3 regions of the Alloalcanivorax xenomutans genome follow, and region 3 is predicted to be linked to each of the others. Evidence: predicted binding sites of a transcription regulator. Region 3 holds the regulator's gene; each other region holds the start of a gene.
The links. Region 3 encodes PhoB, which activates phosphate uptake and scavenging genes when phosphate is short. Its sites were predicted from a motif close to TGTCATANNNNTGTCANA; they were not measured.
Positions count from the first base shown of each region.

Region 1: the regulator PhoB is predicted to act here: its motif matches at 1,681-1,698, upstream of RYH70_RS03060 (TIGR00153 family protein).
Region 2: the regulator PhoB is predicted to act here: its motif matches at 1,378-1,395, upstream of RYH70_RS17710 (phosphatase PAP2 family protein).

Region 1 is NZ_CP136538.1:625,501-628,775, forward strand. It holds gene RYH70_RS03055 (inorganic phosphate transporter) at 1-964, opposite strand, end outside; gene RYH70_RS03060 (TIGR00153 family protein) at 992-1,672, opposite strand; gene RYH70_RS03065 (GspE/PulE family protein) at 1,860-3,275, shown strand, end outside.
Region 2 is NZ_CP136538.1:3,827,556-3,830,830, reverse strand. It holds gene RYH70_RS17725 (DUF6776 family protein) at 1-364, shown strand, start outside; gene RYH70_RS17720 (bactofilin family protein) at 433-870, shown strand; gene erpA (iron-sulfur cluster insertion protein ErpA) at 997-1,335, shown strand; gene RYH70_RS17710 (phosphatase PAP2 family protein) at 1,439-1,981, shown strand; gene RYH70_RS17705 (anhydro-N-acetylmuramic acid kinase) at 1,982-3,073, opposite strand; gene RYH70_RS17700 (peptidoglycan DD-metalloendopeptidase family protein) at 3,063-3,275, opposite strand, start outside.
Region 3 is NZ_CP136538.1:4,414,758-4,418,032, reverse strand. It holds gene phoR (phosphate regulon sensor histidine kinase PhoR) at 1-718, opposite strand, end outside; gene phoB (phosphate regulon transcriptional regulator PhoB) at 795-1,499, opposite strand; gene ubiA (4-hydroxybenzoate octaprenyltransferase) at 1,636-2,508, opposite strand; gene RYH70_RS20405 (chorismate--pyruvate lyase family protein) at 2,520-3,041, opposite strand.

The DNA of each region.
Region 1 (3,275 bases), 740 kb from region 3:
CCGCCAGGCCAAAGACGATCCCCATGGCCCCTACCAGTAAAACCCAACTGGGAATAATCGCTTCCTTGCCAATCACGCCGCCATTGGCGAGCACGCTGCTGATCGCCGCCAGCGGGCCCACCGCATTGGCCACGTCATTGGAGCCATGCGCGAAGGCCATGGCGCAGGCGGTGAAAATCATCAGTACCGCGAACACCCGCTCCACCGAACTGAAACGAAAATCCTTGTCGGCTTCCGGATCCGGCTGGATGCGGCTCAGGAACAGAACCCCGAGGCCGGCCACCACGGCGCCGCCGGCGATGGCCCACAGGGTGCTGGCGCCAAAGCTCATCTCCAGCCCCACGTGCTTGAGGCCTTTGACCAGGGTTACCTTGGTGATCACGAAACCCACCAGGAACATGTAGAACGGCACCACTTTCTTGGCCCGCTGGAACGGGTCGTCATGGTTGAGAACCAGTTTCTGCACGCTCTTTATCAAGGCGAAGGAGAGGAAGCCCGCCAGCAGCGGCGAGGTGACCCAACTGGCGACAATGGAACCCACCTGCCCCCAATGCACCGAGTCCATGCCCACGCCAACCGCGGCGAAGCCGACGATGGCGCCGACGATGGAGTGGGTGGTCGATACCGGCCAGCCCGCCCAGGAGGCCACCACCAGCCAGATACCGGCGGCCAGTAACGCGGCGAGCATGCCGTAGACCAGATAATGAGGCGTCTGGTTGAACACCTCGGCGTCGATGATGCCCTTGCGGATGGTGGCGGTGACTTCGCCGCCGGCCAGGTAGGCCCCGGCGAACTCGAAAACGATGGCGATCAGAACCGCCTGTTTGACGGTGAGGGCCCGCGCCCCCACCGACGTACCCATGGCGTTGGCAACGTCATTGGCGCCCACGCCCAGGGCCATCAGGAAACCGGCGCCGCCGGCAATGAGCAGCATCAGGGTGCTGTGTTCGAGCATCCACTCCATAGGGAACCTCTGCTGGTCTGCCGGACCCTAGCGGGCAAGCAACAATTGAAGATGGCCGCCAACCTTTTGAGCGCGGTCGGCCAGGTCACCGATCCAGTCGATGATCTTGTATAGGAACATCACATCCACCGGAGGCAATTCGGATTCCAATTTGAACAGCTGGGCGCGGATCTGCACCTGCTGGTCGTCGTTGGCCCGTTCCAGGCGATCCAATTCCTCGATGAGCTCTTCCACCAGACGGATTTCCCGGCCGCTGAAACCGGTTTCCACCAGTTCGTCCAGTTCATTGATGGCCTTCTTGGCCTGGGCGGAAGTATCGATGGCGCCTTGCAGATAGTCGGTCATGCTATCGGCGAGGCTGGGGGGGAGCGTCATCTGCCGGCCCAGCATGAGACCGGCGATGTCCTTGGCCTTGTTGGCCACCTTGTCCTGCACGCTGACCAGTTCCAGCAGATCGGAGCGGGGCACCGGCAAAAACAGGCTTTTGGGCAAATTGAGGCGGAACTCTTTCTTCAGCTCGTCGGCCTGGTTTTCCAGTTGGGCGATGCGCTGGCGGGCCTCGCGGGCACGTTCCCAGTCACTGTCGCGGACCGCGGAGAAGAAATCGCCCAGGCCCAAAGCGCAATCGTGCACGGTGTCGTAATGCTTTTGCAGGGGGCGTATCGGCGATCGGCCGAAAAGGCCGGCGATGGAGCTGCCAAAGGACATAGGGACCCTGTCACGGAATCGTCACTGAAGTGGGCGCGAGTATAGTGGATAGCGGCGCCGCTGCCTATCTCATGGGAAGCTGATACTATCTTCTTAATTGTGAGATGGGTTTTTGGGGGTAGTAGTGATCGGTGCCACCACCACGGCTCGCCCGTCCCGGGCGTTCGAGCTGGATGTTCGCTGGGTCATGCGTGAATTGCTCGAAGAGCAGCGCGTGACCCGGGAAGACTACAACGTGATCTCCACCACGCCGCGGGAAAGCAGTGAACAGAGCTGGCATCCGCTGCAGGTGGTGGCGAAATACCGGCTGGCCGACCGCCAGGACGAGCACACTCTCCTCGACATCGAAGTGCTGACCGCCTGGCTGGCGAAAAAAAGCGGTCTGAGCCTGTATCACATCGACCCGCTCAAGGTGGAAGTGGACCGGGTCACCGAGGTAATGAGCTACGCCTTCGCCGAACGCCACGGCATCCTGGCGCTGGAAGTGTCGGCGGATACGGTGGTGGTGGGCTGCGATCAGCCTTACCGGCTGGACTGGCGCGAGGATCTGCAGCAGGTGCTGGGGGACCGGGCGGTGCGGGTAGTACTGGCGAACCCGGAGGCGCTGCGCCGCTATCGCATTGAATTCTACAATCTCAGCCGCTCCATCGCCGGGGCTCGCCGCTCCGGTGGACAGGGCGGCACGGATATCGCCAATTTCGAGCAGCTGCTGGAGGTCGGGCGGGGGCGGCCGGACGCTGATGACCAGCACATCGTCAATATCGTCGACTGGATCCTGCAGTATGCGTTCTCCCAACGCGCCAGCGACATCCACCTGGAGCCGCGCCGGGATACCGGGCGCATGCGTTTTCGTATCGACGGCGTTCTGCACGACGTCTATGAATTGCCGGCACCGGTGATGGCGGCGGTGACCAGCCGCCTCAAGATCCTGTCCCGGCTGAACGTGGCGGAGAAGCGCAAACCTCAGGACGGTCGCCTCAAGACCAAAACACCGGATGGCAATGAGGTGGAGCTGCGGCTGTCCACGTTGCCCACCGCCTTTGGCGAGAAGATGGTGATGCGGATCTTCGATCCGGAGGTACTGGTGCGCAGCTTCGCGCAGATGGGCTTCAGCCAGGAGGACCACCAGGCTTGGCGGGCCATGACCGGCCACACTCACGGCATCGTCTTCGTCACCGGGCCCACCGGCTCCGGTAAAACCACCACCCTGTATTCCACGCTCAAGCAGCTGGCGACCAGCGAGGTCAATGTCTGCACCATCGAGGATCCCATCGAAATGGTGGAACCCAGCTTCAATCAGATGCAGGTGCAGGCCAATATCGACGTCGGCTTCGCCGAGGGGGTGCGGGCGATGCTGCGGCAGGACCCGGACATCATCATGATCGGCGAGATTCGCGATCTGGCCACCGCGGAAATGGCGATCCAGGCGGCGCTGACCGGCCACCTGGTGTTGTCCACCCTGCACACCAATGATGCGCCTTCGTCGATTGTGCGGCTCACCGATCTCGGCGTGCCGCCTTATCTGATCACCGCCGCTGTCACCGGGGTCATGGCCCAGCGGTTGGTGCGGACCCTGTGCCCGCACTGCAAGGCGCCGCAAGCG
Region 2 (3,275 bases), 590 kb from region 3:
GAGTGTGATGTCCCCCAGTGACGAAAATCATGGGCTGGTGGTGCAAAAACTGGAATTGAGTCCCGCGGAGGGCGAACGGCGGGTGCGTTATCGCCTGGTGCTGGTGCAAACCGGGGAGAACCGGGACGCTCTGTCCGGCCGTGTCAGTTTCACGTTGCGCGGCAGCCGGGATGGCGAGGCGTTTACCGCCGATGCCACGGATTACCTTGAAGAGCACAGTGAGGACAGGTTTCAGTTCCGGTATTTTCAGGAGCTTTCGGGTATTGTAACGGTGCCCGCGGAACTGCAGGTGTCATCTCTGGAGGTGACCGCCACGGCATCCGGGCGAAGGACCGCACAGTCGGAACAACGACTGCCTTGGTGAGCTTCCAGGGGGGGAGCGGGGCGCGCTTCGAAGCGCTCCGCCGCAACGATAATCATCAGGAGACAACGGTGTTGGGTCGAGATAAGAAAGGCAATGCACAAGGCTTTCGCGACCACACCCTGATTGCCGCCAGTGCCCGCATCTTGGGGGATGTGGAATTCACCGGTGGCCTGCATATTCAGGGGGAAGTGGAAGGAAACATTCGTGCCGGCGATGAAGGTGGACAGCTGATCATCGGTGAGACCGGGGTGGTGCGCGGCGAGATTCACGTGCCGAGGGTCACCATTAATGGCCGGGTGGAGGGTGACGTCAGCGCCGCCGAGCACCTGGAGCTGGCCAGCAAGGCGTCGGTGGACGGCAATGTCTATTACATCATGCTGGAAATGGTGATGGGCGCCCGGGTCAACGGTAAACTGGTGCGCATGGACGAGGAACGGCGTAATCTGCCGGCTCCCGGGCAGAAAGCCGGGGAACAGGTCGAGGCGGATCCGGCGGAAACCGTCTGAGCTATCGGGCCTGTTTCAAGCTGATGCCGGTGAGGTTTATGGCGGTGGCACAAGCCGCCGTCGGTCATTCTTGACTAAAACACTCAGGTATTGGACCATGCTCGCCCTGGATATGAAGTGATCATGATGAGCGAATCCGCACCTATTACCCTGACCGAGCGCGCGGCTCAGAAAGTCCAGGAGTTGCGTGATGACGAAGGCAATCCCGATCTGAAACTGCGGGTGTACATCACTGGCGGTGGTTGCGCGGGGTTCTCCTACGGCTTTACTTTCGATGAGCAGGTTAACGACGACGATACCTCGGTGGACCGGGAAGGCGTGACCTTGCTGGTGGATGCCATGAGTATTCAGTACCTGGATGGCTCCGAAGTGGACTATGAGCAGGGGCTGATGGGCTCCCGCTTCGTGGTCAACAATCCCAATGCGGCAACAACTTGCGGTTGCGGCTCCTCCTTCTCTGTGTAAATCTTTCAAGGGCAATCTCCGTGCGAGACACCCCTGACGGATCGTCATAAAACCGTCACCAAACAGTCAAATCATTGTCTCCACGGGCATGGATGCTGGAGGCATGATGATTCAGCGACCCAGTTTCCAACGTATGACCGCCGCCGACGTGCGTGCCATGTGCTGGCTGTCCAAACAGCCGCGGGCAGCCCGTTGGGCCCGAGCGGCACGCCTGGTATCCCGCCTTGGTGATGGGCCTCTGTACGTGGTGCTGGTGGCTCTGGTGTGGACCTTGCTGGATGGCATTGGCACGGTGTTCGCGCAGGCGGCGGCTATTGCCTACGTCATTGAGGTGCCGGCGTTCATGTTGCTGAAGAATCTGATTCGCCGCCCGCGTCCGGCGGACAGCGTGGAGGCGCTCAATGCCTTCATCAAACCGGCGGACCGCTTCAGTTTCCCGTCGGGGCATACCGCCGCGGCTTCCGTCATGGCCACCCTGATTTGTGTTTTCTTCCCGGCACTGGCGCCCATGGCCGTGATGTTCGCTCTTATGGTCGGCGCCTCGCGTGTGCTGCTGGGCGTGCACTACCCCACGGATATCCTCGCTGGCGCCACCCTGGGCATCTCGTCCACGCTGAGCGCGCTTTGGGTTCTCGGCAGCGTGTGATCAGGGCAGCGTGAGCTGGCCGAGCACCGCGGCCCGGCTGGCTCCGGTGACCGCTGGCGCATTCCCGGTTTCTCCTTCGACTCTGGCCCAGGCCAGCCAGGCAAAAGCGCCGGCTTCCACCCAGTCCGGGTGCAGACCAAAATCCTCGGTGGAATGCACCGGGATGTCGAGCAGGATATGGAGGCGGGCGAGTAAGTGCCGGTTATTGGCGCCTCCGCCACAAACCAGCAGCCGTTGTGGCGCGAAATCGCCAAGGGCGTCGGCGATGGTGCGGGCGGTCAGTTCCGCCAGGGTGCCTTGCACTTGCCGCGCGTTGGCGTCCGCCGGCAGTTGCCGTTGCAGCCAGTCCTCGTTGAAATGCTCACGGCCGGTGCTTTTCGGCGGCGGCAGCCGAAAATAGGGGTCGGCCAACAGGGTGTTCAGCAGATCCGGCATGAGGGTGCCGCCGGCGGCCCAGGCGCCGTCCCGGTCATAGGGCTCGCCCTTATGGCGTTGTGTCCAGAGGTCCATCAGGACATTGCCGGGACCGGTATCAAAGCCGCCAATCAGCTTGCCATCATCCAGCAGAGTGACATTGGCCATGCCGCCGATGTTGACCACCGCGACCTTTTGCGCCACCGCGCCGAACAGCCGCTGGTGGAAGCGGGGTACCAGAGGCGCTCCCTGACCGCCGAGCACCATGTCTTTATTGCGGAAGTTGCTCACTACCGGGATGCCAGTGTGGACGGCCAGGGTGTCTGGGCAACCGAGTTGAACGCTGAAGCCGAGATCGCCGGGGCGGTGGCGAACGGTTTGGCCATGGCAGCCTATGGCATGGATCTGCTCCGGCCGGTAACCGGATTGCGCCAGCAAGGCCTGCGTGGCCCGGGTGTAAGCGTCGCCGAGCTGCCGATGAAGGCGCCCGGCCTGATCGATCTCATCGGGGCCGCTGCGGCACAGCTTCAGGATGTCGTCACGAAGGGGGGCGGGTAAGGGAGAGCCCTGGTGGGCGAGGAGTTGAAAGTCCCGCTTGCCGATGCGGGCCAGCACCGCGTCGATGCCATCGACGCTGGTGCCGGTCATCAGACCAATGTAGAGCCCGTCACCGGACATCGCTGCGTGCCAGGGTGGCGGCTCCGGCAAACAGGGTCATCTGCGAGTTCATGCGACGCACCTGAGCCAGGTACTGCTCCTTGTTTCCCGGGCTGACGCCCTGCGCTTTGGGCAACGGGACGGTTTGCGGGTTGCGATGCACGCCGTCAATGCGGAACTCGTAATGCAGATGGGGGCCGGTGGCGAGGCCGGAAGAGCCCAC
Region 3 (3,275 bases):
GTAGCCGGGCCTGCTCCTCCGGCACGGTGTCCTGCAGGGTCTCCAGATAGCCCTTGAGTACGGTCAGCGGCGTTTTCAGCTCATGGCTGACGTTGGCGACGAAATCCTTGCGCATCTCCTCCAAGTGATGCAGCCGGGTGACATCGCGGGCCAGGATCAACTGGTCACCGACGCCGAACTCGGTGATACGGAATTGCAGGATACGGTTGTCGTCCACCGGCCCGGGGATTTCCAGCGGTTCACGAAAGTCGCCGCGGGACAGGTATTCGGTGAAGCGGGGGTGGCGGATCAGGTTGGTGAGCGGCTGGCCGAGATCCTTTTCCTCGTTCAGGCCCATCAACCGGTGCGCGGCGTGGTTCCAGTATTCCAGGTAGCCGTGGCTGTCGATCAGCACCACCGCGTCTTCCAGCGCATTCACCGATTGCTGGGCGCGAAGAATGATGCCCTGCAGGTTCTCCTGAGCGCGCCGCTCCTGCTGAAAAAGGTGTTCCAACCGGGTATAGAACTCTCCCCACAGTCCCACGCTGTCCGGCGGTTCGGTGTGTTCCTCGCGGATCAGCCAGGTGTAGAGGGCGAACAGCTGGCGGGTGCTCCAGACAATGTAGCCGAGCAGACCCACCACCAGCGGCCATATGTTCTGTATCGCCAGGGCCGCGACCAGCGACAGGGCGATAAGAACAATGATGCGGTTTACTTCCTTGGCCAGACTGCTTTTCATTGGCCGTTGCTTCCTCTCGGGGCCGTTGCGGAGGGGGAGGCCCGTTTCGGCCGGTGCGATCCGTATCAGAGGTGTATCAGGACACCTGGGCGGATTTTACCGAAAAGCGATAACCGGTGCCCCGCACGGTCTGAATGAAACCATCAAAGCCGTGAGGCGCCAAGGCCTTGCGCAGACGGCGGATGTGCACATCGATGGTACGGTCCTCCACGTACACATTGGCGCCCCAGACCTGATCCAGCAACTGGGTGCGGGAGTAGGCCCGTTCCTGGTGGCTCATGAAGAACTCGAGCAGACGGTATTCGGTGGGTCCCATGTCCACCGGCACCCCGTGAGCGCTGATGCGGTGGCTGACCGGATCCAGGCACAGACCCTGGACATCGATTTCCTTTTCACCGGCGGCGGCGGAGGAGCGGCGCAATACCGCGCGGATGCGCGCGATCAGCTCGCGGGTGGAGAACGGCTTGGTGACATAATCGTCGGCGCCCACGTCCAATCCCTGGATCTTGTTATCTTCCTCACTTTTGGCGGTGAGCATGATGATTGGCACTTCGCTGGTGTTGTCGTCCCGTTTCAGGCGACGAGCCAGTTCGATACCGCTTACCGAGGGCAGCATCCAGTCCAGCAAGACCAGGTCCGGCCGTTCGTCAACGATGCGTTCGTGGGCCTGCTGGGCGCTTTCGGCTTCGAGCACGTCGAAATCGGCCAGTTCGAGAGCCACGGACACCATCTCCCGGATGGCCGGCTCGTCATCGACAATGAGGATGCGATTTTTTGACATAGTTCGGTCTTCCGCTTTCCCGCCCGGATGTGGGGAGCCTCATTAGATGGCTTTTTTATGACATCTTGATGACAGATTTGCCAACCTTTTCGCCGCCGGTCGCGGCATTACGCCGGGCGGCGGCGTTTCCGGGGAGTCACAAATATTGCAGAAACAGACCGACGAAAACGCAGGCACCCACCCAATGGTTGTTAAGAAAGGCGTGGAAACAGGGCCAGCGTTCCCGGTAGCGGATGCGCCATTGTTGATGAACGAACAGGACGAGGGCGCCCAGCAGGCCCAGATACCAGGGCAGGCCGAAGCCCAGGCGCAGCCCCACCAGCACCAGCCCGGCCAGCACCAGACCCTGGAGAATGCCGATGATCACCTTGTCCAGATCCCCGAACAGAATGGCGGTGCTCTTGATCCCGATCTTGAGGTCATCCTCGCGGTCGCACATGGCGTACTCGGTGTCGTAGGCCACCGTCCACAGCAGGTTGATGATGAACAGCAGCCAGGCGATCGGCGGCACGCTGGCGGTTTCGGCGCCGAACGCCATGGGAATGGCCCAGCTGAAGGCCGCGCCCAGCACCACCTGAGGCAGATTGGTGAAGCGTTTGGTGAACGGATAAAGGATGGCCAGCCCCAGTCCACCGAACGCCAGCCAGAAGGTGAAGCGGTTCAGGAACAACACCAGGATCAGGGCGATGAACAGCAGGCCCACGAATAGGCCCAGAGCCTGTTTGGCGCTCAGGGCGCCGGTGGCCAGCGGGCGGCCCCGGGTGCGCTCCACCGAGCCGTCGAAATTACGGTCGGCGAAGTCATTGATCACGCAGCCGGCGGCGCGCATCACGAATACCCCGAGCACGAAGATAACAATGTTCTTCAGGCTCGGCGTGCCATCGGCGGCGATCCACAGCGCCCACAGGGTAGGCCACATCAACAACATGCTGCCGATCGGCCGGTCCAGGCGCATCAACTGAATCCAGGGCCACAGCGAGGGATAACGGTGTTCCACGAAAGCCAGCATGGTTGTTCCTTCTATTGTTCCCCCACCAGGGACCAGAGCGCGGGCAGAAAGTACTCCGCCACCAGCAGCGGTCTGCCCCTTTTCACGAAACGGGTCTGACGCCCCCAGCACGGCCCTCGGCCGGCCGGCGACAGGCCATAACGGACCCACACCTGATCCCGGTGCGCCTCGGGGTAACGGTATAACTCACTGCCCAGCGAACGGCCACCCATATGCGCCAGATTGCGGTTGGCCCAGCGCAGACTGAGCAGCGGCAGGACGCTGCGGGCTTCCACCACCGGAGTGTCGCACAGCATCAGCGTGACTTCCCGGATCAGCGCGATACGGCGCCCGCTCTGGTGTAACTGCTCGCGTTCGAAAGGCACGGGGACCGTCACCAGGGAGCGGTTGTGGCGGACGTGAAAAGTGCCGTGGCGGCGCAGGCGGGCGGTGAGGGATCCGGGGTCACCGAGCCAGTCGCGGATGAGCGGTGGTACGGTAAGACGATCCAGTGGGCGCCATTTCGGGTCGGCGTCCAGAGGTGAATTTGGCATAGTGTGACACTCCGCTCTCGACCGGCGGCGTGGACTATGGCGCAAGGTGGCGCGAGGGGCAAGAGAGCGGCACGAATCTGGCAGGGTCGTCGGCCATGGCGGGGCCGGTCATGGCGAGGTCATCGGCCCGGCTGCCATGGTGACATCCGCTGGTGTCATTGATTTTTCAGGACGGCGTGGCTACGTTAGCGGGCCCCTGGTTTCCGGCCCCTGGCGCTGTCCGGGATATTGATC